Regions from separate parts of the Variovorax sp. RCC_210 genome, predicted to be linked through region 2. Evidence: predicted binding sites of a transcription regulator. Region 2 holds the regulator's gene; the other holds the start of a gene.
What was found. Region 2 encodes LexA, which represses DNA repair genes until DNA is damaged. Its sites were predicted from a motif close to ACTGTATNNNNATACAGT; they were not measured.
Positions count from the first base shown of each region.

Region 1 (14,547 bases), on a different contig from region 2:
TGGTCGGCGCCTGGCTGGCCACGCTGCCGGCGCTCAGCTGAGCGGGGCGGCCCTGCGGCGCGGAATGTCGCGCAGCAGCGGCGGAATCGACAGCGCGAGCAGCAAGGCGGCCAGCGGCACCACGCACACGAAGCCGACGTACTTGAAGCCCAGCGCGCCCATCGCGCCGCCGAGCACGAACATGCCGACCAGCCCGCCGGCGCGGCGCATGCGGGCGCGGTCGTGGCGCACCGCCGTCGTGTCTTGTCTGGCGCGGCCGTTCCAGTAGAGCATCTTGCCGATCTCGATGCCCATGTCGGTGATGTTGCCGGTCATGTGCGTGGTGCGGATGCTGCCGCCCGAGGTCTTCGACGCCACCGCGTTCTGCAGGCCCATGATGAAGGACAGCAGCAGCACCGTGAGCGGCACCGCGAACGGCGTGGCCCAGGTGAGCGTGATGGCGCCCATGAGGCCGAAGGGGAACATCAGCGCCGCCTCCAGCACCAGCGGCAGCGCATACACGCCGTGCATGCGGTGCTGCCGGCCCCAGTTGACCAGCACCGCGCACACCGCGGCGCCGCTCACGAACGCGAGGATGGCGCCCAGCGCGTTCAGCAGCAGCGTGAGGTTGCCCAGCACCATGCCGTCGGCCAGCTGCGAGGCGAAGCCGGTCATGTGCGAGGTGTACATGTGCAGGACGAGGAAGCCGCCCGCGTTGACGGCGCCGGCATTGAAGGCCAGCAGCAGGCCGAGCGCGATGTTGGTGGACGGCGCGCGGTGGCGGTTGGTGAGGAAGCGAAGTCTGCGCACGGGGGGCTCTCCGGGTCGGCAGCCACTCTACACCCGTTGTCCCCCGCGCTTGCGCTGCGCCGGCGGTGCGCGTTACTTCAGCCAGCCGCGCCGGCGGAAGTACCACATCGGCCCCAGCGCGCTGGCCGCCATCAGCACCAGCGCGTAGGGGTAGCCCAGCGACCAGTCGAGCTCGGGCATGAACTTGAAGTTCATGCCGTAGATGCTCGCGATCAGCGTGGGCGGCAGCAGCGCCACGCTGGCCACCGAGAAGATCTTGATGGTCTTGTTCTGGTTGATGTTGATGAAACCGACGGTCGCATCCATCAGGAAGTTGATCTTGTCGAACAGGAAGGCCGTGTGGTTGTCCAGCGACTCGATGTCGCGCAGGATCTGGCGCGCTTCCTCGAACTGCTCGGCGTTGAGCATCTTGCTGCGCATCATGAAGCTCACGGCGCGGCGCGTGTCCATCACGTTGCGGCGGATGCGGCCGTTCAAGTCTTCCTGCCGCGCGATGGCGCCCAGCACCTCGCCGGCCAGCTCGTCGCTGACGTTGCCCGAGAGCACCTTCTTGCCGGCCACTTCGAGCTCGTCGTAGATGTTCTCCAGCGTGTCGGCCGAGTACTCGGCGTCGGCGTCGAACAGCTTGAGCATCACTTCCTTCGCGTCCTCGATCAGCCCCGGGGCGCGGCGCGCGCGCATGCGCAGCAGGCGGAACACGGGCACGTCCTCGTCGTGGATCGAGAACAGCACGCCGCGGCTGCGCAGGTCGGTGTTGTGTTGGTTGAGGATGAAGGCCACGCGCACGGTGCGGGGGTCTTCGTCGTCGTCGATCAGGAAGTCGGAGCGGATGTGCAGTTCGCCGTTGTCTTCCTCGTAGAAGCGGGCGGACTCCTCGATGTCCTCGTCCATCGCGTCTTCGGGGATCGACAGGCCGTAGTACTGCTTGATCCAGCGCTTTTCCTCGAGCGTGGGCGACTCGAGGTCGACCCAGATGGGCTGGAATTTGGAGAGCTCTTCGAGCGCCTCGATCTCTTCCTGGACGAGGCGGCCGTTGGCGAGCGTAAAGATATTGAGCATGGGCTCACTCCCGGGTGTGACTGAAACGTGGGCGGGGAGGGGGGCGCTTTCAATTCCCGGGCCCGACGTGAGCGAAAAATCGCGTCAGTGAAAGGGAGTTGAAAGCTGCCGAGACGGGGCGGTTTCCATGGGAAGAATCTCCGGTTGCAGCGAGGCGCGATTATGTCACCGGCCATATGACGCCGGGGTGGCCGGACTGGACGGACATACAGTAAAGTCGTGCGCCATGCAGACCACTGCGCTCCCCGTTTTCCCTTCCGCGCCGAAGACCCAGGCCGAGCGCCTGGCCGCCGCGCTGTCCGCGCTCAACGAGGCGCAGCGCGCGGCGGTGGAGCATGGCGTGGGAGCCGCCATCGGCCATGCCGAGGGCGATGCCGGGCGCGACAAGGGCGACGAGCGTCCCTTGCTCGTCATCGCCGGCGCCGGCTCGGGCAAGACCAGCACGCTGGCGCACCGCGTGGCGCATCTCATTGCCGGCGGCGTCGATCCGCAGCGCCTGCTGCTGCTGACCTTCTCGCGCCGCGCGGCGCAGGAAATGGAACGCCGCGCCGGCCAGGTGCTGGCCAAGGTGCTGGGCCTGAAGTCCGAGGCGCCGCCCGTGCTGCCGTGGGCCGGCACCTTCCACGGCATCGGTGCGCGGCTGCTGCGCGAGTACGCCCCGCAGATCGGGCTGGACGAAAACTTCACCATCCACGACCGCGGCGACGCCGAAGACCTGATGGGGCTGGTGCGCCACGAGCTGGGCCTGTCGTCCACCGTGAACCGTTTTCCGCGCAAGGGCACCTGCCTGTCGATCTACTCGCGCTGCGTGAACACGCGCGCGGCGCTGGGGCAGGTGTTGAAGGAGTCCTTCCCCTGGTGCGCCGAATGGGAGGCCGAGCTCAAGAAGCTGTTCGGCGCCTACGTGGAGGCCAAGCAGCAGCAGAACGTGCTCGACTACGACGACCTGCTGCTCTACTGGGCCGAAATGGCCGCCGAGCCCGCGCTGGCCGCGCAGATGGGCGGGCGCTTCGACCATGTGCTCATCGACGAATACCAGGACACCAACCTGCTGCAGGCCTCCATCCTGCTCGGGCTCAAGCCCGACGGGCGCGGCGTGACGGTGGTGGGCGACGACGCGCAGTCGATCTACTCGTTCCGTGGCGCCACGGTGCGCAACATCCTCGACTTTCCGTCGCAGTTCACGCAGGCCGCGCGCGTGGTCACGCTGGAGCGCAACTACCGCTCGACGCAGCCCATCCTCGACGTGTCGAACCGCGTGATCGCGCAGGCCGCCGAGCGGCATGCCAAGACGCTGTGGACCGACAAGCCGTCGGCGGGCAAGCCGCTGCTGGTGCTGGTGGCCGACGAGGCCGGGCAGGCACGCTGGGTGGCCGACAAGGTGCTGGCGCACCGCGAGGGCGGGCTGGCGCTGAAGTCGCAGGCGGTGCTGTTTCGCACCTCGTCGCACAGCGCAGGGCTCGAACTGGAGCTGGCGCGGCGCAACATTCCGTTCGTGAAGTTCGGCGGGCTCAAGTTCCTGGAGGCCTCGCACGTGAAAGACCTGCTGGCGGTGCTGCGCTTTGCGCAGAACCCGCGCGGGCGCATGGCGGGCTTTCGGGTGACGCAGCTCATTCCGGGCATCGGGCCCGCCACGGGCGCGCGGCTGCTCGACGCGATGGACAAGGCCGCCGACCCGGCGGCGGCGGTGCGCGACTTCGTGCCGCCCGCCGCCGCGCGCGCGCAGTGGACCGAATTCGCCGAAACCTACGCCGCGCTGCGCACGCCTGCGCTGCAGTGGCCGGCCGACGTGGAGGTGGCCATGCGCTGGTACCAGCCGCACCTGGAGCGGCTGTACGAAGACACCTCCGGCGTGCGTCGCGCCGACGTGGAGCAGCTCGCGCGGCTGGCCGCCGGCTACGGCTCGCGCGAGCGCTTTCTCACCGAGCTCACGCTCGACCCGCCCGATGCCACCAGCGACCGCCCCGGCCCGCCGTTGCTCGACGAGGACTACCTGATCCTCTCGACCATTCATTCGGCCAAGGGGCAGGAATGGAATTCGGTGCACGTGCTCAACGTGGTCGACGGCTGCATGCCGGCCGACGTGGCGCAGGGCGCGCAGGAGCTGGAAGAAGAACGCCGGCTGCTCTACGTGGCCATGACCCGGGCGCGCGACCACCTGCACCTGCTGGTGCCGCAGCGCTTCTATGTCACGCAGCAGGCCGCGCGCGGCGACCGGCACCTGTACGCCAACCGCACGCGCTTCATCGCCGATGCCGACCTGGCTGGCTTCGAACAGCAGACCTGGCCGCCCCCGCCCGAACGTCCACCGGCGGTGCCGCCGCCGAGCGCGGTGATCGACCTGCGCAACCGGATGCGCGCCGCCTGGCGGTGAGCCGGCGCGGGAGCGGGCAAGCCCTGTCGCCGGGAGGGTCACCGGGTTTTTCGAGCTGACACACATCTGCGCGAACGGCTGCAAGGCCTGCCCGGCGCGCATGGGCTGCTATGGATTCATGAGCGTGCGAAACGCCGCGCGCCCGTTCGCGGCACCGCGGGCAACCCTGGTATTGCAATACCGTGACAGCTTGGGCATAGTGAATCGACCGCCCCAATTTCTGTCTCATTTCTCCTTCTCTTCCCCCTTTCCCTCTCTCTCCCTCTACTTCCCAGTTCCCCCGGCCACGCTTCATTCCGGAGCGCGGTCATTTCCCCAACCGTCAATTCCAGGAGGTCATTCATGAATTTGACGATCAGCGGTCATCACCTCGACGTCACACCTGCCTTGCGCACCTACGTCACGAGCAAGCTGGACCGGATCACACGGCACTTCGACCAGGTGGTCGATGTGAAGGTGATCCTCACGGTGGAAAAGCAAAAGGAAAAGGAACGCCGCCAAAGGGCGGAGTGCAACATCCACGTCAAGGGCAGTGACATGTTCGCGGAATCGAGCCACGCTGATCTCTACGCCGCGGTCGACGAACTGGTCGACAAGCTGGACCGCCAGGTGGTGCGCCACAAGGACCGGCTGCAGGACCACCATCACGCCGCGCCCAAACGCCTCATGTAGGCAAAGCGCCCCGCGCGCAAGCCGAAGGCCGCCTGCGGGCGGCCTTTTTGTTTTCCGACCTCTGCACTGGGACTTTGGCAAGCTTCCCAGGCGCCAAGAGGCGTGCGGGCAACATGTAGACAGAAAGTAAATAGGGGGACTGGGGGTTTTTACCAAGCGGGTGCATAATCGCCCCCGCTCTGCACCCACCATGAATCGCCTCGCGTCCATCCTGCCGCCCGCTCAAGTGCTCGTGAGCGTTGACGCCACCAGCAAAAAACGTGCTTTCGAAGAAGCAGGTTTGCTGTTCGAAAGCCTTCACGGCCTGGGCCGTGCCCTCATCACCGACAGCCTGTTCGCGCGAGAGCGCCTCGGCTCCACCGGATTGGGCCATGGCGTTGCCATTCCGCATGGCCGCATCAAGGGCCTGAAGGCACCGATGGCCGCGGTGTTCCAGCTGGCCAACCCCATCGGTTTCGACGCACCCGACGAGCAACCCGTCGCGCTGCTGATCTTCCTGCTGGTGCCCGAAGCGGCCACGCAGAAGCACCTCGAGATCCTGTCTGAAATCGCCGAGCTGCTGAGCGACGCCAGCCTGCGCGAACAGATCAAGTCCAGCACCGACGCGGCCGCCCTGCACGGGCTGATCGCCGGCTGGCAGTCCACGCAAGTCGCCTGAGCGCATGCGTCGGCACGCGCGGCTGCTGATAAGCTGCGCGGCTCCCTCTTCCGTCACTCCAACGCAATGCCTGCGCCCGTGCGCCGGCGCCTGAACGCATGAAGCCGACCGTCATCAGCGCCGATGCCATGTTCGAGGAGTTCCGCGGCTCGCTCCGCTGGGAATGGCTCGCGGGGCTGGGCGCGTCCGAACGCCAGTTCGACCCCGAGGTCATCAGCCGCGCGCAATCTGCCGCCGACCTGGTCGGCTACCTCAACTACATCCACCCCTACCGCGTGCAGATCCTGGGCGCCCGCGAGGTCGCCTACCTCACGCGGGGCAGCCAGGAAGACTGCGCCCGGCGCATCGCCCGCATCGTGACGCTGGAGCCGCCGATGCTGGTGCTGGCCGACGGCCAGGCCGCGCCGGACGAGCTGCTGTCGATCTGCGAGCGCGCGCAGCTGCCGTTGTTCGCCACGCGCGAGTCGTCGGCCTTCGTGATCGACCTGCTGCGCGCCTACCTGTCCAAGCACTTCGCCGAGCGCACCTCGATGCATGGCGTGTTCATGGACATCCTGGGCATGGGTGTGATGATCACGGGCGAGTCGGGCCTCGGGAAAAGCGAACTGGGCCTCGAACTGATTTCACGCGGCAACGGCCTGGTGGCCGACGACGCGGTCGACCTGTACCGCATCAACCAGAACACCATCGAGGGGCGCTGCCCCGACCTGCTGCTGAACCTGCTGGAGGTGCGCGGCATCGGCCTGCTGGACATTCGCGCGATCTTCGGGGAGACGGCGGTGCGCCGGAAGATGCGGCTGAAGCTCATCGTGCACCTGGTGCGGCGCGACAGCTTCGAGCGCGACTACGAGCGCATGCCCTCGGCGCCGCTCACGCAGGACGTGCTGGGCATTCCGGTGCGCAAGGTCATCATCCAGGTGGTGGCGGGGCGCAACATTGCCGTGCTGGTGGAGGCGGCGGTGCGCAATTCGATTTTGCAGCTGCGCGGCATCGACACTTATGCCGACTTCGTGGCGCGGCACCACAAGGCGATGGAAAACGGGCAGGACTGAGCGCGGTTTCTGCGCCCAGTGAGCCCAGTGCGCTCAGACGTGGCGCTCCGCGGTCGGTGTCAGTGCTTGCTGGCGCAGTCGCCGCACAGGCCGTACAGCGACATGGCGTGGTCCTGCAGGATCCAGCCCTTGTCCTTGGAGATCATTTGCTGGCGGCGCTCGATTTCGGCGTCGTAGAACTCCTCGACCTTGCCGCACGAGGTGCAGATCAGGTGGTCGTGGTGGGTGCCTTCGTTCAGTTCGTAGACGGCCTTGCCGCTCTCGAAGTGGCTGCGCTCCAGGATGCCGGCCTGCTCGAATTGCGTGAGCACACGGTAGACCGTGGCCAGGCCGATGTCGGAGTGTTCGTTCAGCAGCACGCGAAAGACGTCTTCCGCCGTCATGTGCCGCTGGCTGCCGGTCTGGAAGATCTCGAGGATCTTCAGGCGCGGCAATGTGGCCTTGAGGCCGGTGTTCTTGAGTTCGTCGATGTTGGCCATGTTGGTTCCTGCGCCCTGGGCTGCGGCAAAGGCCCTGGAAAAGGGGCTGCCGCTACAATGGCCGATCATATCGCTACCCCCTTTTCCTCCCATGCCTGCCATTTTCCAACGCCGTCCCTGGCTGATGGTCGCCGCCGTGGCCGCCACGCTTTGCCTCGGTGCCTGCAGCAGCTTCAGCGATCGGACGCGGAGTGCATTGTCCGCGGTCACCCCGTACAAGGTCGAAGTGGTCCAGGGCAATTTCGTGTCGAAGGAACAGGTCGCGGCGCTCAAGCCCGGCATGTCGCGCCAGCAGGTGCGTGAAATTCTCGGCACTTCGCTGCTGACCGACGTGTTCCACGCCAACCGCTGGGACTACGTGTTCACCATCCGCCGCCAGGGCGTCGACCCGCAGGAACGCCACCTCACGGTGTTCTTCAACGGCGAAATCATGGACCGCTTCGAAGGCGACGAGATGCCGAGCGAAGAAGACTTCGTCGCTACGCTCGACACCCGCAAGAAATCCGGCAAGGTGCCCACGCTCGAGGCCTCGGAAGACGACCTGAAGAAATTCGCCCCCTCCAAGGACGACAAGAAAGCGGACACCGCCGACAAGGCCGACGCGCAGGCTTCGCTCCCGCCGCTGCCCGCCGCCTACCCCCCGCTCGAAGCCGCGCGCTGAACGCGCCGCAGCCAGACAGACAGCCGTAGCGGGCGGCGCCCGCCGAGCCAGGCAGTGCCCGTTCCGTGTTCCCCGTGTTTTTGCATGACTGAATCCGCGTGACCGAACCCACTTCCGCCTCCGCCCATCCCGCTTCCACTTCCGCCGCCGCTTCTGATGCGCGCCGCGTTGCCATCGCCGGCGCCTCGGGCCGCATGGGCCACATGCTGGTCGAGGCCGTGCGCAACGCGCCCGACCTGCGCCTGGCCGGCGCGCTCGACATCGCGGGCAGCCCGGCCCTGGGCACCGACGCCGGCGCCTTCCTCGGCTTCGACAGCGGCGTGTCCATCGTGTCCGACCTGCGTGCCGGCCTGAAGGACGCCCAGGTGCTCATCGACTTCACCCGCCCCGAAGGCACGCTGGCGCACCTGGCCGTGTGCCGCGAACTCGGCGTTCAGGCCGTCATCGGCACCACCGGCTTCAGCGACGCGCAGAAGGGGGAGATCGCAGAGATCGCGAAAGACATCGCCATCATGATGGCGCCCAACATGAGCGTGGGCGTCAACGTGACCTTCAAGCTGCTCGAGATGGCGGCCAAGGCCATGTCCAGCGGCTACGACATCGAGATCATCGAGGCGCACCACCGCCACAAGGTCGACGCGCCCTCGGGCACCGCCCTGAAGATGGGCGAGGTCATTGCCGACGCGCTGGGCCGCGACCTGAAGGAATGCGCCGTGTACGCCCGCGACGGCATCACCGGCGAGCGCGACCCGTCGACCATCGGCTTCTCGGCCATCCGCGGCGGCGACATCGTGGGCGACCACACCGTGCTGTTCGCGGGCACGGGCGAACGCATCGAAATCACCCACAAGTCGTCCAGCCGCGTCACCTACGCCCAGGGCAGCCTGCGCGCGGTGCGCTTCCTGGCCGGGCAGCGCGCGGGCCTGTTCGACATGTACGACGTGCTGGGTCTTCGCTGAAGACCTGCCGCGTTTTCGCTGAACCAAAGGACCGCCGATGAGCGTGCTCGAACTGCTGACCCACGGCGACGGCGTCAGCCGTTCGGTGGCGGCGCTGCTGCTGGCGATGTCCATCGCAAGCTGGGTCATCATCTTGTGGAAGGCCTGGCTGCTGCGCGGCGGCACGCGCGACGTGCTGCGCAGCATCGCCGCGTTCTGGCAGTCGTCCACGCTGGCCGACGCCGAACACAAGCTCAAGGCCTTCGACAAGGCTGGGCTGGTCTGGCCCGCCGTGTCCGCCATCCAGGGCGTGGCCACGCGTGCGCCCGACGGCACGCTGGGCGCCACGGTCGATCGCAACCAGCGCCTGACCCGTGTGCTGCGCGACGCGCTGCACGGCGCGCTGCGGCGGCTGCAGGCGGGCCAGATCCTGCTGGCCACCGTGGGCGCCACCGCGCCCTTCGTCGGGCTGCTGGGCACGGTGTGGGGCATCTACGGGGCGCTGGCGGGCATTGCCGGTCAAACCGGCGGCTTCACCATCGACAAAGTCGCCGGCCCCGTCGGCGAGGCGCTGGTCATGACGGCCTTCGGCCTGGCCGTGGCCATTCCGGCCGTGCTGGCCTACAACGTGTTCGGCCGCGTCATCGGGCGCATCGAGGCCGAGCTCGAAGGCTTCGCGCACGACCTGCTGGCCAGCTTCGGCACGCCGCCGGCCCCCGTGGCACCGCCGCCCGCGCGGCCGATGCCGGTCTGACGGCTTCCACCGCTTCAACAGCTTCAACACGGCACGCTGCACCATGGCCTTCGGACGCACATCGCTAGGCAGCAGCACCGGTGCCGGCGGGCGCGCCATGGGCGGCGGCGCGCAGCGGCCGCTGTCGGACATCAACGTGACGCCGCTGGTCGACGTGATGCTGGTGCTGCTGGTGATCTTCATCATCACCGCGCCGCTGATGGCCAGCTCCATCAAGCTCGACCTGCCTCAGACCGACGCCGGCCAGCCCAACGACGCGCCCAAGTTCGTGAGCCTGGCGGTCGATGCGTCGGGCAAGGTGTTCTTCAACGACCAGCCGGTGACCGACGACGAACTGGCCACCCGGCTCGAAAAGGCCGCGGCCGACAGCAAGGACACCGAGGTGCAGCTGCGCGCCGACCAGACCGTGCCCTACGGCAAGGTGGTGGCGCTGATGGGCATCGCGAACAAGGCCGGGCTGAGCCGCATCGGCTTCGTGACGGACGCGCCTCAGGCAACCTCGGCCACGCCCGCAGCGCCGCGCTGAGAGATCGCCGCCGCTCAGGCCACGAGCGGCAACCCGATCAGCAGCGTCGTGCCGCTCGACCACCGCAACCGCGGGTTCAGCCCAGCACCACCGGCTTGGTCTTCCAGATTTCATGCGCGTACTGCGCGATCGTGCGGTCAGACGAGAACGCACCCATGCCCGCCACGTTCAGGATCGCCTTGCGCGTCCACGCGTCGGAGTCGCGGTACAGCGCATCGACCTCGGCCTGCTTGGCCACGTAGCTCGCGTAGTCGGCCAGCAGCAGGTAGTGGTCGCCCCAGTTCACGAGCGCGTCGTAGATGCCTTGGTAGCGCGCGGGCTCGCCCGCGGAGAACGCGCCGTCGCGGATGGCGTCGAGCACGCGCTTGAGCTCGGCGTTCTGCTCGTAGATGTCGCGCGGCTGGTAGCCGTGGGCGCGAATGTCGGCCACCTCGGGCGTGGTGTTGCCGAAGATGAAGATGTTCTCCGGCCCCACGTTCTCGCGCATTTCCACGTTGGCGCCGTCCAGCGTGCCGATGGTCAGCGCGCCGTTCAGCGCGAACTTCATGTTGCCGGTGCCCGAGGCCTCGGTGCCGGCGGTGGAAATCTGCTCCGACAGGTCGGCCGCCGGCATGATGATCTCGGCCAGGCTCACGCTGTAGTTCGGCAGGAACACCACCTTCAGCAGCTTGCCCACGCGCGCGTCGGCATTGATGGTGGCCGCCACGTCGTTGATGAGCCGGATGACCAGCTTGGCCATCACGTAGGCCGACGCCGCCTTGCCCGCGAACACCACCACGCGCGGCACGATGTCGAGCGTTTCACCGGCGGCCTGAGCATCCAGGATGCGGTGGTAGCGCGCCACCACGTGCAGCGCGTTGAGCAGTTGCCGCTTGTATTCGTGGATGCGCTTGACCTGCACGTCGAACATGGCGTCCGTGTCGATGTCGATCTTCAGGTGCTGCTCGACCCAGTTGGCCAGCCGCAGCTTGTTCTCGCGCTTGGCATGGCGAAAGGCGCGCACGAAGGCCGGTTGGTCGGCCATGGGCTTGAGCGCCTCCAGCTGCGACAGGTCGCGCCGCCAGCCCTTGCCGATGCGCTGGTCGAGCAGCGCCGCCAGCGGCGGGTTGGCCTGCGCCAGCCAGCGGCGCGGGGTGACGCCGTTGGTCTTGTTGTTGAAGCGCTCGGGAAAGATCTTGTCGAAGTCGGCAAAGATCGACTGCTTCATCAGCTCCGAGTGCAGCCCCGACACGCCGTTGATCGAGTGGCTCGCCAGCACCGCCACGTAGGCCATGCGCACGCGCCGCTCGCCGGCCTCGTCGACCAGCGACAGCCGGCGCAGCAGCTCGACGTCGTTGCCCGCCTTCTGCGTGACCGTGGCCAGGAACTTGGCGTTCATGTCGTAGATGATCTGCAGGTGCCGCGGCAGGATGCGCCCCAGCATCTCCACCGGCCAGGTCTCCAGCGCCTCGTGCATCAGCGTGTGGTTGGTGTAGCTGAACACCTTTTGCGTGTGCTCCCACGCGGTGTCCCAGTCGAGGCCGTGCTCGTCGAGCAGCAGCCGCATCAGCTCGGGCACGGCGAGCACGGGGTGCGTGTCGTTCAGGTGGATGCTGACCTTCTCGGAGAGCTGGTCGAAGGTCTTGTGGTTGCGCAGGTAGCGGCGCAGCAGGTCTTGCACGCTGGCGCTGCAGAAGAAGTACTCCTGGTGCAGCCGCAGCTCGCGGCCCGAGGGCGTGGAGTCGTCGGGGTAGAGCACGCGCGACACGTTCTCCGACTGGTTCTTGCTTTCCACCGCGCCCATGTAGTTGCCGCGGTTGAAGGCCGAGAGGTCGATTTCCTCGGTGGCGCGCGCCGACCACAGCCGCAGCGTGTTGGTGGCCTGCGTGCCGTAGCCGGGAATGATGGTGTCGTAGGCCACGGCGCGCACGTCGTGCGTGTCGACCCAGTCGGCCGCGCCGTAGGGGGCGTTGGTGCCCTCGCGCTTCTGCACGCGCCCGCCGAAGCGCACGCGGTAGTTCACCTCGGGCCGCTGGAACTCCCACGGGTTGCCGCGCGTGAGCCAGTAGTCGGGCGTCTCGACCTGCTGGCCGCCGACGATCTGCTGGCGGAACATGCCGTACTCGTAGCGGATGCCGTAGCCCATGCCGGGCACGCCGAGCGTGGCCATCGAGTCGAGAAAGCAGGCCGCCAGCCGGCCGAGACCGCCGTTGCCCAGGGCGGCATCGGGCTCGCGCTCGGCCAGGGCGTCCATGTCGACGCCGAAGTCGGCCAGCGCCTCGCGCACGGTGTCGAACAGGTCGACGGCCAGCAGCGCGTTGGTGAAGGTGCGCCCGATGAGGAATTCCATCGAGAGGTAGTAGACGCGCTTCAGGTCCTGCGCGTAGTTGGCGCGCGTGGTCATCATCCAGCGCTCCACCAGCTGGTCGCGCACGGCCTGCGAGGTGGCGTTGAGCCAGTCGTCCTGGCTGGCGGCCACGGGGTCCTTGCCGACCGCGTAGATCAGCTTGTTGGCCACCGCGCGCTTGAAGGCCGCCACGTCGCGGTCAGGGTGGTCGTAGGCGAAGTCTTTGATCGTCATGGTGGGCACTCTCGATGTGTGTGGTGTTTGGGGGCCGTGCGCTGGGTCGGCACGGTCTTGTTGCAGGAACACCGCGGGACCTGCTGGGTCGGGTTTTTGCGGGCTCGGACTGTTCGGGGCGAGAGCCCAGGCCACCGGGGTGATCGCGCCCTGCGTGCAGGCTGCGTCGAATGAACAGACGGCAAGTCATGCCAGCGCCTGCCGATAAACGTCGATGTACTGCCCGGCCGCAGTCCCCCAGTCCGCAGGCCGGCGCATCGCATGGCCGCGCACGCGCCGCCAGTCGGGTGCGCGCTGGTACAGGGCGAAGGCGCGGCGCAAGGCGCGTTCGTAGTCCGGCACGTCGAAGCGGTCGAACACGAAGCCCGTGGCCTCGCCGCTGGCCAGGTCTTCCAGCGACGCATCGACCACCGTGTCCGCCAGCCCGCCGACCCGGCGCACCAGCGGCAGGCTGCCGTACTTCAGGCCGTACATCTGCGTGAGGCCGCAGGGCTCGAACAAAGAGGGCACCAGCGTCACGTCGCCCGCGCCGAAGAGCTGGTGCGCCAGCGCCTCGTTGTAGCCGATGGTCACGCTGACCGATTGCGGCGACGCTGCCGCGCGCTCGCGGAAGGCTTGCTCCAGCCACGCCTCGCCGGCGCCCAGCAGCGCGAGCTGGCCGCCCTGCGCAAGCAGGGCATCGAGCCCGTTCAGCACCAGGTGCAGGCCCTTCTGCTCGGTGAGCCGGCTCACAAGGATGAACAGCGGCGCATCGGGCCGCTCGGCCAGCCCCAGCTGGTGCTGCAGCACCGACTTGCAACGCGCCTTGCCGGCCATGTGGCGGCCTTCGGGCGTGTGGAAGCCCTGCACCAGCGCCGCGTCGCTCGACGGGTTCCAGACCTTGTCGTCGACCGCGTTGAGGATGCCGCTGAGCACCCCGCTGCGCTGGCGCAGCAGGCCGTCGAGGCCGCAGCCCTGCTCGGGCGTCTGGATTTCGCGCGCGTAGGTCGGGCTCACCGTGGTGAGCCGGTCGGCGTAGCTCAGGCCGCCCTTCATGAACGACACCTGGCCGTGGTATTCGATGCCGTTCATCTGGAACGCCTGGGCGGGCAGGCCCAGGTCGGTGAAGTTCCAGGGGGCGAACAGGCCCTGGTAGGCCAGGTTGTGCACGGTGAACACGCTGCCCACGTGCCGGCCCCGCAGGTCGCCGGCCTCGCGCGCGAAGTGCAGGTACGCCGGCGCCAGCGCGGCGTGCCAGTCGTGCGCGTGCACCACCTCGGGCTGCCACAGCGGATCGAGCCCTTGCGCCAGCTGCGCCGCGGCCCAGCCGAGCAGGGCGAAGCGGCGGTGGTTGTCGCCGTAGGGCTGGCGCGACGCGTCTTCGTAGGGGTTGCCGGGGCGGTCGTACAGCGAGGGCGCGTCGATCACGTAGGCCGGAACGGCCGGGGTGCCATCGGTGGCAAGGTGCCCGAAGCGCAGGGCGAAGCGTTCGCCCCAGGGCGCATTGAATTCGGCCACCGGCACCAGGTCGTGCAGGCCCGCCACGATGGCCGGAAACCCCGGCAGCAGCACGCGCGCGTCCTCGCCCTCGGCCATGAGCGCGAGCGGCAGCGCGCCGGCGATGTCCGCCAGGCCGCCGGTCTTGAGGAGGGGAAAGAGCTCGGCGCTGACCTGGAGGATTCGCATCGTCGGCGTGGTCAGGCGGCGGCGAGCCGTTTGAGCATCTCGCGCGTGACCAGCACCACGCCGTTCTCGGTGCGCTCGAAGCGCGCGGCGTCGGCCTCGGCGTCCTCGCCGATCACCATGTCGTCGGGAATGACGCAGGCGCGGTCGATCACCACCTTGCTCAGCCGGCAACCGCGGCCGACCTCGACGTCGGGCAGCAGCACGGCCTCGTTGATCTCGCAGAAGGAGTGGATGCGCACGCCCGAGAACAGCACCGAGCTGCTCACCTTGGAGCCCGAGACGATGCAGCCGCCCGACACGATGGTGTTCACCGTCATGCCGTGCTGGCCGTGGCGGTCGAGCACGAACTTGGCCGGGGGC
Region 1 is NZ_JBFUPJ010000004.1:3,416-17,962, reverse strand. It holds gene AB6807_RS14965 (5'-methylthioadenosine/adenosylhomocysteine nucleosidase) at 1-41, shown strand, start outside; gene AB6807_RS14960 (YoaK family protein) at 34-789, opposite strand; gene corA (magnesium/cobalt transporter CorA) at 862-1,848, opposite strand; gene AB6807_RS14950 (ATP-dependent helicase) at 2,075-4,222, shown strand; gene hpf (ribosome hibernation-promoting factor, HPF/YfiA family) at 4,565-4,894, shown strand; gene AB6807_RS14940 (PTS sugar transporter subunit IIA) at 5,085-5,552, shown strand; gene hprK (HPr(Ser) kinase/phosphatase) at 5,651-6,604, shown strand; gene fur (ferric iron uptake transcriptional regulator) at 6,664-7,083, opposite strand; gene AB6807_RS14925 (outer membrane protein assembly factor BamE) at 7,175-7,744, shown strand; gene dapB (4-hydroxy-tetrahydrodipicolinate reductase) at 7,918-8,703, shown strand; gene AB6807_RS14915 (MotA/TolQ/ExbB proton channel family protein) at 8,741-9,436, shown strand; gene AB6807_RS14910 (biopolymer transporter ExbD) at 9,480-9,962, shown strand; gene AB6807_RS14905 (glycogen/starch/alpha-glucan phosphorylase) at 10,039-12,522, opposite strand; gene glgA (glycogen synthase GlgA) at 12,709-14,187, opposite strand; gene glgC (glucose-1-phosphate adenylyltransferase) at 14,199-14,547, opposite strand, start outside.
Region 1: AB6807_RS14950 (ATP-dependent helicase) is a predicted target of LexA. The motif match lies at 2,044-2,061, and genes of this name have one in related genera.

Region 2 (14,547 bases):
GCGGGCGCACGATGCGGATGCCCTTGGCGTCCGCCGGCACGATGACCATGCTCTGCTGCGAATGGCGCGGCGCGTCGGGGTCGGTCTTGCCCATGGTGATGTAGACCGCGCAGCGCGGATCGGCCGCGCCGGAAATCCACCACTTGTGGCCGTTGATGACGTACTCGTCGCCCTGGCGTTCGATGCGCGTCGCGATGTTGGTGGCGTCGCTGGAGGCCACGTCGGGCTCGGTCATCGCGAAGGCCGAGCGAATTTCGCCTTCGAGCAGCGGCTTGAGCCAGCGTGCCTTGATTTCTTCGGAGCCGTAGCGCGCGATGGTTTCCATGTTGCCGGTGTCGGGCGCCGAGCAGTTGAAGGCTTCGCTCGCCCATGGCACCGCGCCCATGATCTCGGCGAGCGGTGCGTATTCCTGGTTGGTCAGGCCGGCACCGGCGTAGCCGGACGCCGAGGCGCTGTCGACCGGCAGGAACAGGTTCCACAGGCCCTGGGCCTTGGCCTTTTCCTTGACCTTCTCGACGGTCTTCAGCGCGCTCCAGCGCTTGCCGGCGACCGTGTTGGCGGCCAGCTCGGCGCTGTACTCGGCTTCGGCCGGGTAGATGTTCTCGTCCATGAACGCCTTGACGCGTTTCTGGAGGTCTTTGGTTTTGGCCGAGTATTCGAAGTCCATCTTGTGTCTCCTGGTGGGTCCTGTGTGAGTGGGGTGGCGCTGAAGGACGGCGGTTACGCCTTTTGGGCGAACTGCCAGGCCATTTCGGCCATGGGGCGTGCACCGCGGCCCGAGGCCACGGCTTGCTCGCTCGATGCGGTGCCGGCCTCGACCCGCTTGGCAATGCCTTGCAGGATCGCGGCCATGCGGAACAGGTTGTAGGCCTGGTAGAAGTTCCAGTCGGGCGCGAGCGCCTCGGGCGTGGTGAGGCCGGTGCGCTCGCAGTACTTGCGGATGTATTCGCTCTCGGTCGGAATGCCCAGGCTCTTGTGGTCCAGGCCGCCGATGCCGCGGAATGTGGCGCCCGAAATGTGCCACGACATGCAGTGGTAGCTGAAGTCGGCCAGCGGATGGCCCAGCGTCGACAGCTCCCAGTCGAGCACGGCGATGGCGCGCGGCTCGGTGGCGTGGAACATGATGTTGTCCAGGCGGAAGTCGCCGTGCACGATCGACACCATGCTCTCGTCACGCGCGCTGGCCGGCATGTGCGCGGGCAGCCATTCCATCAGCTTGTCCATCTCGGGAATGGGCTGGGTGATGGACGCCACGTACTGCTTGCTCCAGCGGCCGATCTGGCGTTCGAAATAATTGCCCGGCTTGCCGTAGCTGGCCAGGCCGCGCTCGGCGAATTTCACCGAGTGCAGCGCGGCGATCACGCGGTTCATCTCGTCGTAGATGGCCGCGCGCTCGTCGTTGTTCATGCCCGGCAGCGACTGGTCCCACAGCACGCGGCCCTGCATGAATTCCATGACATAGAAGGCCCGCCCGATGACGCCTTCGTCCTCGCACAGGCAGTACATGCGCGGCACCGGCACGTCGGTGCCTGCCAGGCCGCTCATCACCTTGAACTCGCGCTCCACCGCATGGGCCGAGGGCAGCAGCTTGGCGACCGGGCCCGGCTTGGCGCGCATCACGTAGCTTTGCGACGGCGTGACCAGCTTGTAGGTCGGGTTCGACTGGCCGCCCTTGAACATCTCGACCGTCAGCGGCCCCTTGAACCCCTCGAGGTTCTTCTCGAGCCAGGCGGCAAGCGCGTCGACGTCGAAGGCGTGCTGTTGCGAGACGGCACGGGTGCCGATGAAGTTGGAGAAGTCCTGGCTCATGTCGGTGCTTGTCTTTTGTCTGTTCTTGTCGGTGGTCTTCTTGCAGGTGCGCGTTCTAGTCTTCAGCTTCCGACACGCGCATGAGCGCCGCGCGGTCCAGGATGACGAGCCCGCTCGTCTCGATGCGGATGGTGCCCTCGCGCTCCATGGTCTTCAGCTCCTGGTTGACCCGCTGGCGCGACGCGCCCAGCAGCTGCGCCAGTTCTTCCTGCGCCAGCTGCAGCCCGATGCGCATCTGGCTGCCGTCGTCCAGGTTCGGCACGCCGTAGCTGCGCACAAGGTGAATGAGCTGCTTGGCCAGCCGTGCCCGCAGGGGCAGGGTGTTGAGGTCTTCCACCAGCCCGAACAGCGTGCGGATGCGCCGCGCCTGCAGTCGCATCAGCGCCTCGTACAGCTCCACGTGCGACGCCAGGATCTTCTGGAAGTCGGCGCGAGCCACGCACAGGATGGTGCTGTCCCCGTGCGCATACGCATCGTGCGTGCGCCGGTCCCCGTCGAACATCGCCACGTCGCCGAACCAGATGCCCGGCTCCACGTAGGTCAGCGTCACCTGCTTGCCCGAGACGGCCGTCGAACTCACGCGCACCGCGCCCTTGGCGCAGGCGATCCAGTGTTCGGGCGGGTCGCCGCGGGCAGCGATCAGGTCGCCGTCCTTGTAGCGTTTGACGAAAGCGCATCGGAGGATGTCGTGCCGTAGCGATGGGGATAGGGAAGAAAACCAGCGACCACTGTTGATCGCTTCACGTTCTTCGATAGTAAGAATGGGGTCGTCCATTGGTCTGTCCTCTCGGCGACTGAAAAGGCGGGGGGTGTCACGGGAGCGACGCGGGGGGCGTCACTCGTATTGCGGTGGCTTCTTGTCGAGAAACGCGGCAATGCCGATGCCTGCGTTCGCGTGGTGCAGGTTGCGCACGAAGTGGTCGCGCTCCTGCGTGAGCTGCGAGGTGAGCGTGGCGCCGCGCGCATCGCTCAGCAGCTCCTTGATGCTCGCCAGCGAGTTGGGCGCGCGCGCGTTGAGCTTGGCGGCTAAGGCCAGCGCGCCCTGCAGCGCCTGCCCGGTCTCGGTGAGTTCGTTGACCAGGCCCAGCGCATGCAGGCGCTGCGCGCCGATGCGTTCGCCGTTCATGAGCCATTCGCTGGCCAGCTGGCGCGGCAGCTGCTGCCCCAGGTGCCAGCTGAGGCCGCCGTCGGGCGACAGCGCCACGTTGCTGTACGAGGCCGCGAACACCGCGTCGCGCGCCGCGACCACGAAGTCGCAGGCGAGCGCGAGCGAGAAGCCCGCGCCGGCGGCAGCGCCTTCGACCGCCGCGATGATCGGCTTGGGGAAGGTACGGATCGAATCGATCCAGTTGTGCAGGCCCTCGATGCTCTCGGCCTGCACCGAGCGGTCGAGCTGCCGGTTGGCCAGCAGCCGCTGCAGCGAGCCGCCGGCGCAGAACCATGCGCCTTCGCCCACGATGACGACGCTGCGGATCTCGGCGCTGCCCTCGGCGCCGTTGAGCGCCTCGATGCCGGCGGCGTAGATCTCGGGGCCCAGGGCGTTGCGCTGGGTCGGGTTGGCGATGGTCAGCACCATGGTGCTGCCTTCGCTCGTGCTCTTCAGTTCGGCGGTCATTGCGTGGTGGTCCTCGGCTTTTATTCTTCTTCGTGCAGCAGGCTCAGGCCCAGCGCGCCGCGGCGGCGCAGCCACGGGCTCGGGCGATAGCGCGGGTCGCCGTACACCGTCTGCAGGTTGAACAGCACCTCGAGCATGTTGGTCGGGCCGTACAGGTTGCCCATGGCGAGCGGGCCGCGCGGGTAGCCCAGGCCCAGCTGCACGGCGGTTTCCAGGTCGGCCGGCGTGCACACGCGCTGCTGGCACATGTCGGCGGCGATGTTCACGATGGCGCCGATCACGCGCTGCGTGACGAAGCCGCCGCTGTCGCGGATCACGCTCACGGCCTTGCCGTCGCGCGCGAACAGGGCGTGCGCGGTGTCGCGCATGTCGCGGCGCGTGGCCGGGTTGGTGGCGAGCACGCGGCGCTTGGTGGCGGCGTCGTCGATCAGCATGTCGATGCCCATGGTGCGCGTGGCGTCCAGGCGCTCCACCGCGGCCACTGTGGTCACGTCGAAGCCCAGCGGGGCCACCAGGATCAGCGAATGCGCGGCGGGCGTGGCGCCGCTGTCGATCTGCGCGCCCAGTGTGTTCACCAGGCGCAGCAGCTCGGCGCGGCGCGCCGCACGCGGCGACACCCAGACCGAGGGCGTGCCCTCGACCACGGGTGCAGCCGCTTCGGGCGTCTGCTGCATCACGCCGTCGGTGTAGCGGTAGAAGCCTTCGCCCGTCTTGCGGCCCAGCGCGCCCGCGGCCAGTCGCTGCGCGGTGATCACGCTGGGGCGAAAGCGCGGCTCTTCGAAGTACTGGTGGTAGATCGACTCCATCACCGGGTGCGACACGTCGAGCGCGGTCAGGTCCAGCAGTTCGAACGGGCCGAGGCGAAAGCCGGCCTGGTCTTTCAGGATGCGGTCGATGGTCGCGAAATCGGCCACGCCTTCGCCCACGATGCGCAGCGCCTCGGTGCCGTAGCCGCGGCCGGCGTGGTTCACGATGAAGCCAGGCGTGTCCTGCGCCTGCACGGCGCTGTGGCCCATCTGCCTGGCGTAGCCCGCGAGCTGCGCGCAGACATCGGGCGCAGTCTTGAAGCCCGCCACCACCTCGACCACCTTCATCAGCGGCACGGGGTTGAAGAAGTGAAAGCCCGCGAAGCGCTCGGGGTGCTTCAGGCCGGCGGCAATGGCCGTGACCGAGAGCGACGAGGTGTTGGTGACCAGCGTGGCCGTGTCGCCCACGATGCCTTCGAGCTCGCGGAACAGCGTGCGCTTGACCTCGAGGTCTTCGATGACGGCCTCGACCACCAGGTCGCAACCGGCCAGCGCCTGGGCCGAGTCGACGGCCTTCACGCGGGCGATGTACGCGTCGCGCGTGGCGGCGTCGATCTTGTTCTTCTCGTGCAGCTTGTTCCATTGGGCGGCGAGGGCTTCGCGCCCGCGTTCGGCGGCACCGGCGAAGCTGTCGAGCAGCAGCACTTCGCTGCCTGCCTGGGCGGCAATCTGCGCGATGCCGCGACCCATGGCGCCGGCGCCGACGACGCCGATTCGGGTGTAGTTCACTGTCATTTGCTGGAGGGTTTCAATGGTTGAGTGGTATCCGGGGCCGCCGCACGGGGCACCGGTGCGGGTGCCGCGATGTGGCTGGCGAAGCCCCGATTTTGCAGCCCCGCGCGCAAGGGGCGTGACGGGTGTTACGAGGAGGCGCTGGCGGGGACACTGTTCCGGGGCCCCGCGCGGTTAGCGGTTCGGCAGTTTCAGGCCGTGCGGCCGCTGCGGTCGATGGCCACGCTCAGCACCATGGCGACCAGCAGCACGCCGAAGCCGACCCAGCTCATCCATGCGTCCGCGTCGTTGGCCAGCAGCCAGCCGCCCAGCGCCGCGCCCACCGCTTGCCCTGTGTAGATGCCCGAGCTGTTCAGCGCCACCGAGCCGGGCGCCAGCGCCGGCGCCAGGCCCACGAGGCGGGCCTGCTGGGCCGAGTTGGTCGCGAAGCAGCCCAGCCCCCAGGGCACCAGCACCACGGCCAGCCAGGCGAGCGAGGCGGCCAGCGGCCACAGCAGCAGGCTCAGCGTGATCAAGGCGGTCGTCGCCAGCACCATGCGCCCGGCGCCCACCCGGTCGATGTAGCGGCTGACCACCATGTTGCCGATCAGGCCGAATGCACCGAACAGCGCCCACACCACACTCAGCGAGGTCGCGTCCGCGCCGTAGTTCTGCTTGAGGATCGGCCCGAAATAACTCGACAGCACGAACTGCCCCGTGCCCTGCAGCGCGGTGACGCAGACGATGCCCATGAGCACCGGGCTGCGCAGCACGCGCGACCAGGCGGCGGCGCTCAGCACGGCGGGGCGAATGGCGTTCGGCAGGGTGAGCCAGATCGATGTCGCGCTCGCGACACTGAGCGCCGCGATCACCATGAACGCCACGCGCCAGCCCAGGTGCCCGCCGATGAGCGCGCCAATGGGCAGGCCCAGCACCGATGCGATCGACCAGCCGAGAAAAACGAAGGTCACGGCGCGCCCGCGCTGCTCGGGCGGCACCAGCAGGCCGGCACAGGCGGCCGCTTGCGGCGTGAAGATGGCCGGCGCGATGACCGTGAGCATGCGAACCGGGAGCAGGGCGCCAAAGCTCGGCATCAGTGCGGCGAGCATGTGGCCGGCGGCGTACCAGAGCATGGTGAGCGCGAGCAAGCGGCGGCGGTCCCAGCCTGCGACCGCCGCGGCCAGCAGCGGCGCGCCGACGCACATCACCGCCGCGGCGGCCGTGATCAACTGGCCCGCCGTGGCAACGCTGACGGACAGCGAACTGCTGATTTCATTGAGCGTGCCCGGCACCACCATCACCCCGGTGCCGATCACGAAATTGCCCACGAGCAGCGCCCAGAGCGCGCGTTGCGACGCGCGCCGCGGCGCGGCCGGGCTCAACGGCGGACCTGCAGCGCGCCCGGGTTCACGATGTTCGTGGGGTTGCCGTTGATGTAGCTCACGACGTTGTCGAACGCCTGGCCGAAGTAGCTCTCGTAGCTTTCCTGCTCGACGTAACCGATGTGCGGCGTGCAGATGCAGTTCTCCAGGCGCAGCAGCGCGTGGCCCTGCAGCGGCGGCTCGCTCTCGAACACGTCGATGGCGGCGAGGCCGGGGCGGCCGCGGTTGAGCGCGGCGAGCAGGGCATCGGCCTCGACCAGTTCGGCGCGCGACGTGTTGACGAACAGCGCCGTCGGCTTCATGCGCGAGAGGTCTTCCAGCGTGATGAGGCCGTTGGTTTCATCGTTGAGCCGCAGGTGCACCGACAGCACGTCGGCGGCGGCGAAGAACTCGTGCCGGTTCTGCGCCACCTGGAAGCCGTCGGAGCGCGCCTTGGCGCAGCTGGCTTCGCGGCCCCAGATGACGACCTGCATGCCGAAGGCCTGCCCGTAGCGCGCCACCAACTGGCCGATGCGACCGTAGCCCCAGATGCACAGCGTCTTGCCCTTGAGCACCGAGCCGAGCCCGAAGTTGGGCGGCATCGACGCCGACTTGAGCCCCGACTGCTGCCAGGCTCCGTGCTTCAGGTTGCTGATGTACTGCGGCAGCCGGCGCATGGCGGCCATGATGAGCGCCCACGTGAGTTCAGCCGGGGCCTGCGGCGAGCCGGAGCCCTCTGCCACGGCCACGCCGCGTTCGGTACAGGCCGCGACATCGATGTGACCGGCGATGCGTCCGGTCTGAGAAATGAGCTTGAGCTTGGGCAGCTTTTCGATGAGCTGGCGCGAGATCTGGGAGCGCTCGCGAATCAGCACGATCACGTCGGCGTCTTTCAGGCGAACCGACAGCTGCCCGATGCCCTTCACCGTGTTGGTATAGACCTTGGCCGCGTACGCGTCCAGCTTGGCTGCGCAGCGCAACTTGCGCACCGCGTCCTGGTAGTCGTCGAGGATCACAATGTTCATGGCGTGCCATTGTGCCTCGCAGCATCGGCACGACGCACCTGTGAACGTTTGGATACCCGGCCCGCACGGCTTGCCAAGCGGCTTGCCGGGCGCCTTCGCAGGTGCTTGCGCCGCAGATTCGGGGCTTAGTGCCGCCCCAATGTCGGGCCGAGTGCTGGCTCGGTGCCAGCTCAGTGCAGGCGCGTCGAGCGGTGGGCCGTGGCCAGGGTTTCCGCGGTCTCGAGCGCGGCCAGCCGGTCGAGTTCGGCGCACACGTCGGCCATGCGGCCGGAGATCACGACACGGTCATTGCGTTGCTGCCCTTTGCCGTCGACCACTCGAACCACGCGCAGCGGACGCGCAGGGGCGGTGGCCACCGCAGGCGTGGTCATGCCGGCGCCGTTGCGGGAGGCGCAGGCAGGGCGCACCGCCACGTAGCGCAAGCCGGCGGAGCTATCGTTGTGGTCGAGATGGTCCCTGGCGTGGGGCCGGCGTGCCGGGATCAGTCTGTTGGCCAGCGATTGCAGCGGCATCCAGAAATCAGCGATGGCGAGGAGGGCGATTCCCATGTGAACTCCAAAAAAGTATGAGGTTGAACACAGGCAGGATTTCTTGAATCGGCTGCGACAGGGTGATGGCGACTCTTCGCCATACGCCCGCCACCTGTCGCGGCCGGATGAGGTGCTGCTGGCAGCAGGCCGTAAGGCCTACATCAGCATGGTGTTGCGAATGAGCCCGACAGCGAGGCCTTCGATTTCGAAAGGCTCGCCTGGCTGCACGATGATGGTCGGGTAGTCGGGGTTCTCGGCGTGCAGCTCGATGACCTGCTTGTTGCGCTTCAGGCGCTTCACGGTCACTTCTTCGCCCAGCCGCGCCACCACGATCTGGCCGTTGCGCGCTTCCTTGGTGGCCTGCACGGCGAGCAGGTCGCCGTCCATGATGCCGGCGTCGCGCATCGACATGCCGCGCACCTTCAGCAGGTAGTCGGGCTGGCGCTGGAACAAGGTGTTCTCGACGTAGTAGGTCTGGTCGACATGCTCTTGCGCGAGGATGGGAGAGCCGGCTGCGACGCGGCCGATGAGCGGCAGCGCCAGCTGGGCCATGCCGGGCAGCGAAAGCGAGAACTGGCTGCCTTCGCGATGGCGTGTTTCGTTCAGCGAGCGCAGGGCGTCGCCCTTCAGGCGAATGCCGCGCGAGGTGCCGCTGACAAGCTCGATGACGCCCTTGCGCGCCAGGGCCTGCAGGTGTTCTTCGGCGGCGTTGGCCGACTTGAACCCGAGCTCGTTGGCAATTTCGGCACGCGTGGGTGGCGCACCGGTGCGTGCGATGGCGCTCTGGATCAAGTCCAGGATCTGCTGCTGGCGGGCTGTAAGCTTCACTGCGAACTGCATATGTGGTTCCTTGCGGCACTGGCTAGATATCCAGTACCTGTATTTTTAACCAGTTTTTTAAAGTTGACAAGTGATGGTCAATTCCCTTTCGCCTGAAGTGCGTCGCGTGGTGGTCCTGGGCACCGGCGGCACCATCGCCGGCAAGGCCGCCAGCAGCGGCGACAACATCGGCTACACGGCGGGGCAAGTGGGTGTTGCAGACCTGCTTGGCGGCATCGATGCGCCTACGGGCGTGGCATTGGTGGCGGAGCAGGTGGCGCAGCTCGACAGCAAGGACATGTCCTTCAGCGTCTGGCAGAAGCTGGCGCAGCGTTGCGCGCATTGGCTGGCGCAGGCTGACGTGGCGGGCATCGTCATCACGCACGGCACGGACACCCTGGAGGAGACCGCGTTCTTCCTGCACTCGGTGCTCGTCGCAAGCAAGCCGGTGGTCCTCACCTGCGCGATGCGGCCCGCGACGGCGCTGGCGCCCGACGGGCCTCAGAACGTGCGCGATGCGATCAGCGTCGCATCCACGCCGGGTGCGCGGGGCGTGATGGCTGTGTGCGCCGGAACGATCCACGGCGGCCTGGACATCCAGAAGACGCACACCTACCGGCTCGATGCGTTCGCGTCAGGCGATGCCGGGCCGCTGGGCTACGTGGAAGAGGGCGAGGTGCGGTTGGTTCGCGCGTGGCCCGAGGCTGCTGCATCGCAGTTGTCGAAGATCTTCGACGCCGCTGTCGTGCAATGGCCGCGCGTGGAAATCGTGATGAGCCACGCCGGTGCGAGCGGGGCCGTGGTCGAGGCGCTGGTGCAGGTACAGGCGAAGGGCGTCGATCCGCTGCGAGGGCTGGTGTTGGCCGCCACCGGCAACGGCACGCTGCATCACGCGCTCGAAGAAGCGGCGCTGAAGGCGCAGTCCGACGGAATTGCCATCGTTCGTGCGACGCGTTGCGTGAACGGGCGCATCCTGCCGAAGGCAGGCGACCAGTTCCGCGATGCGGGCGCGCTGACGCCCGTGAAGGCGCGCATCGCGCTGATGCTGGAACTGCTCGGGTAACGTAAAAAAGCCGCCCTGCGAGAGGGCGGCTGCGAGATCAGCTGCTAAGTGCGGCCAGCGCACGCTGCGTGATTTCGTCGACCGTGCCCACGCCCTTGATGGCGCGGTATTTCGGCGCGGCGGCCGGGTCGGTGTTGGCCCAGGCCGAGTAGTAGTCCACCAGCGGACGCGTCTGCTGGCTGTACACGTCCAGGCGCTTGCGCACGGTTTCTTCCTTGTCGTCTTCGCGCTGGATCAGTTCTTCACCGGTCACGTCGTCCTTGCCTTCCACCTTGGGCGGGTTGAACTTGACGTGATAGGTGCGACCCGAAGCCGGGTGCGAGCGGCGGCCGCTCATGCGTTCGATGATGTCGCCGAAGGGCACATCGATCTCGAGCACGTAGTCGAGCTTGACGCCCGCCGCCTTCATGGCGTCCGCCTGCGGAATGGTGCGCGGGAAGCCGTCGAACAGGAAGCCGCTGGCGCAGTCGGCCTGCGCGATGCGTTCCTTCACCAGGTTGATGATCAGGTCGTCGCTGACCAGTGCGCCCGCATCCATGACAGCCTTGGCCTGCAGTCCCAGGGGGGTGCCAGCCTTGACCGCGGCGCGCAGCATGTCGCCGGTCGAGATTTGCGGAATGCTGTATTTCTGGCAAATGAAGGCCGCTTGCGTGCCTTTGCCCGCCCCGGGCGCGCCCAGCAAAATTAGTCTCATGGTGTCCTCGGACGGTTCTTAGATTTTGTGTCGCACCCAGCGTCGGCCTCATGGCTGGGCCAGGCGGAATTGCTTCGAGGATAGCATGCGTGCCCTCGAGAAAATCTCCGCACTTCCCGCAGGCCGGGCGGCTTTCTCAGGCGCTGGGCCGAGCGGCAAAGACGGCGCGCACGCGCGCGAGGTCTTCCGGCGTGTCGATGCCCGGGCCGGGCGCGACATGGCTCACATGCACCGCGATCCGGTGCCCGTGCCACAGCGCGCGCAGCTGTTCCAGCGCCTCGGTGCCCTCGACGGGCGCCGCCGGCAGCAACGGAAACTTGCGCACGAAGCCCGCGCGATAGCCGTAGATGCCGATGTGACGCAGCGGCGCCGGCGTGGGCAGCACGGCGGGCGCATCGCCGTGTGTCGAGCCGTCGCGCCACCACGGAATGGGCGCGCGGCTGAAGTACATGGCGTTGCCTTGTGCGTCGAGCACGGCCTTCACCACGTTCGGGTTCATGAAGTCTGCGATCGAATCGATCTCGTGCGCCGCGGTGCTCATGGCCGCTTCGCTGTGCGAGGCCAGCGTGGACGCGACCGCGTCGATCAACGCAGGGTCGATCAGCGGTTCGTCGCCTTGCACATTCACCACGATGTCGTCGCCGTCGAGGCCCAGTTGCTCGCAGGCTTCGGCCAGCCGGTCGGTGCCGCTGGGGTGGTCCTGGCGGGTGAGGACGGCTTCGATGCCGTGCGCCTTGCAGGCCTCGATGATCGAGGCGTCGTCGCCGGCGACCACCACGCGCGCGGCGCCCGATTCGGCCGCGCGCTGCGCCACGCGCACCACCATGGGCAGGCCGGCGATATCGGCCAGGGGTTTGTTGGGAAGCCGTGTCGACGCCAGGCGCGCCGGCACCAGAACGGTGAAGCTCACAGGCCGAGCTCTTCGTCGGACAGCGTGCGCGCCTCGTTCTCGAGCAGCACCGGAATGCCGTCGCGCACCGGGTAGGCAAGGCGCGCGCTGCGCGAGCAGAGCTCCTGCTTCTCGGGGTTCCAGGTCAGCGGACCTTTGGTGACGGGGCAGACGAGCAGTTCAAGCAGCTTGGTATCCATCGGGCGATGATAGCTTTGCGTCGAGCGCGTTGAAGAATTCAGGGGAGGGCGCGAACTCCAGCGGCACGGCCAGCGCGTCGGGCGCCCGGCGCCAGAGTTTGACGGCGTCCTTTTCGGTGCAGACGAGCGTGTGGCCGGGTGCGTCCGGGCGTTGCCAACCGTCGAAGTCGTGGTGATCGGGCAAGGCGATGGTCTCGGCGAGCGTCAGGCCGCGTGCGCGCAGCATGTCGAAGAAAGCCTCGGGCCGCGCAATGGCCGCCAAGGCAATCACCGGGCGCCCGACGAGTGAATCCAACGGCACGCGCGAGCCGTCGTGTACCAGCGCCTCGTTCGCCAGTCGCCGCGTCGCGGTGGACCCGCCGGCAAAGGCTGGCCGCGCGCCGCTGTGCAGCACCAGGTCGACCTTGCGCGGCCAGGCTTCGCGCAACGGCCCGGCAGGCAGCCGCCAGCCATTGCCGATGCCGCGGTCATCGAACACGCAAATCTCTATGTCGCGCGCCAGCGCCAGGTGCTGCAGCCCGTCGTCGCTGACGATCACCTGCGTGGCCGGATGCCGGGCGAGCAGGGCACGCGCGGCCTCGATGCGCTTGCGCGCCACGAACACGGGCGCTCGGGTTGCGTGATGAATCAGTGCGGGCTCATCACCCACGTCCAGCGGGTCGCTGTCCGCGAGCACTTCGCGGCAGTCGTCGGTGCGTCGGCCGTAGCCGCGCGAGACCACGCCCACCTGCAGCCCGCGTGCGCGCAAGTGCTGCACGACGGCCATTACCACCGGCGTCTTGCCCGCGCCGCCCGCTATCACGTTGCCGACCACGATGACGGGCACCGGCACCCGCTCCGTCCGCAGCCACCCGAGGCGATAGAGCCCCGTGCGCATGGCGAAGATGGCGGCGTACAGCAACGACAGCGGCCACAGCAGGCAGGCCAGGGGGCCATGCCGCAGCCAGGCACTCTGCAACCGCGAGGCCCGCGGCGCGGCGCTGCTGCCGTGGCCTTCGGAAGACGGCACTCAGTGCCCGGCTTGTGCCGTCGACTGGGCGGCGAAGGTGATCTGCATCAGGCCGGCACGGCGTGCGGCCTCCATGACCGTGATCACGGCCTGGTGCGGGCTGGTGGCGTCGGCGCTGATGATCACCACGCTGTCCTTGCCGCCGGTGGCTGCGGCGGCAAGCGCGGTGGCCACGGTCTCGACATTGCGGTCGGGCAGCGGGGTCTTGTTGATGGCGTAGCGGCCGTCGGCCGACACCGCCACGATCACTTCCTTCGGGTAGTCGCGCTGCGCATCGACATCCGCCGTCGGCAGCCGCAGCTGCATTTCCGTGAACTTGCTGTAGGTGGTCGACAGCATCAGGAAGATCAGGATGACCAGCAGCACGTCGATGAACGGGATCAGGTTGATCTCGGGCTCGTCGCGCGCACCGTGGCGGAACTGCATGCGGGCGCGGGTCATGACAGGCCTCCGCCAAGCTGCCCCAAGGAGGCGGCGGCCCCTTCGCAGGGCAGCGCGGCACACGCGGTGGCGAGCATGGACGTCGTCATTTGCGCAGCGCGTTCAGGTGGCGGGCAAAGCGCTCGCCCGAGAGTTCGAGGTTCAGCAGGTATTCGTCGACGCGGCTGCGAAAGTAGCGCCAGAAGATCAGCGTCGGAATGGCCACGATCAGGCCGAAGGCCGTGTTGTACAGCGCAATCGAGATGCCATGCGCCAGTTGCGCCGGGTTGCCCGCGCCGACGGCGCCGCTGCCGGGCGACTGCGACCCGAAGATCTCGATCATGCCGATCACCGTGCCCAGCAGCCCGAGCAGCGGGGCGGCGGAAGCGATGGTGGCCAGGGCGGGGAGGTAGCGCTCCAGCTTGTGCGCCACGGTGCGGCCCGAGGCTTCCATGGCCGCGCGAAGGTCGTCTTCGGTGCAGCGCGGGTTCGCGTTCAGCGCGCGCAGGCCGGCGGCCAGCACCTGGCCGAGCATCGAGTTGCGTTCCAGCTTGGTCACCACGTCGGGCCCCGGGATGGCGGTATGCGACACGGTAATGGTTTCGTCGAGCAACTTCGGTGGCAGGACCTTCACGGTTTTCAGACTCGTGAAACGTTCTATAACCAGCGCGAGCGCAATGACCGAACAAGCGAGCAAGGGCCAGATCGGCCAACCCGCGGCAACTATGATGGAAAACAAGAAAATCCTCCGGCCCGTAGACTGCAAATGCGCGGCGATTATCCACTGAGCCCACCATCGGCACGCGCCTTGTTTGGATGTCGGCACAGACGCACAGATTCTGTGGATAACTTTGTGACTAACCTGCTGCGCAAGGCGTCCGAACCCGCATGGGACGGCCTTTTCGCTAGAACGACTGAATTTTGAGCAGCACTTTTTTCAATGAAATCAATGGCTTGCACGTGGAACCGTGCGCCTGTTCCGCCGCAAGCGCGCAAAGCACGCGTCTTGAGGCGCGTTGTGGAAGAGTGGCTTTGGGCCGTGCGTGCGCGTCATGAACATGCGTGAACCGAATTCCGCGCCAGGCCCTCGCGTGTGGGCCGTGGGCGCGCTGTGCCGCGCGGTGGCCGATGCGCTCGACGCGCGTTTCAATCCGGTCACGGTTCGTGGCGAGATTTCGGGGTTTTCGCGCGCTACGAGCGGACACTGTTATTTCTCGCTCAAGGACGAATCCGGTCAATTGCGTTGCGCGATGTTTCGCCGCGCAGCCGGCCTGCTCGACTTTTCGCCGCGTGACGGCGACCAGGTCGAGGTGCGCGGACGGCTCGCGGTCTACGAGCCGCGCGGCGATCTGCAACTGGTGGTCGAGAGCCTGCGGCGCGCGGGGCAGGGCGCGCTGTTCGAGCAGTTCATGCAGCGCAAGGCACGGCTGGAAGCCGAAGGCCTGTTCGATCCCGCACGCAAGCGGCCCTTGCCGGCCATGCCGCGCGCGGTCGGCGTCGTCACTTCGCTGGGCGCGGCGGCATTGCACGACGTGGTCACGGCGTTGCGACGTCGCGTGCCGCACATTCCCGTGGTGCTGGCGCCGGCGGCCGTGC
Region 2 is NZ_JBFUPJ010000001.1:883,502-898,048, forward strand. It holds gene AB6807_RS04335 (acyl-CoA dehydrogenase family protein) at 1-667, opposite strand, end outside; gene AB6807_RS04340 (phosphotransferase) at 721-1,809, opposite strand; gene AB6807_RS04345 (Crp/Fnr family transcriptional regulator) at 1,865-2,584, opposite strand; gene AB6807_RS04350 (oxepin-CoA hydrolase, alternative type) at 2,645-3,424, opposite strand; gene AB6807_RS04355 (3-hydroxyacyl-CoA dehydrogenase) at 3,445-4,965, opposite strand; gene AB6807_RS04360 (MFS transporter) at 5,154-6,323, opposite strand; gene AB6807_RS04365 (D-2-hydroxyacid dehydrogenase family protein) at 6,320-7,327, opposite strand; gene AB6807_RS04370 (hypothetical protein) at 7,498-7,875, opposite strand; gene lexA (transcriptional repressor LexA) at 8,014-8,697, opposite strand; gene AB6807_RS04380 (asparaginase) at 8,771-9,739, shown strand; gene adk (adenylate kinase) at 9,777-10,433, opposite strand; gene kdsB (3-deoxy-manno-octulosonate cytidylyltransferase) at 10,570-11,343, opposite strand; gene AB6807_RS04395 (Trm112 family protein) at 11,340-11,522, opposite strand; gene lpxK (tetraacyldisaccharide 4'-kinase) at 11,503-12,531, opposite strand; gene AB6807_RS04405 (ExbD/TolR family protein) at 12,532-12,957, opposite strand; gene AB6807_RS04410 (MotA/TolQ/ExbB proton channel family protein) at 13,058-13,690, opposite strand; gene xseA (exodeoxyribonuclease VII large subunit) at 14,004-14,547, shown strand, end outside.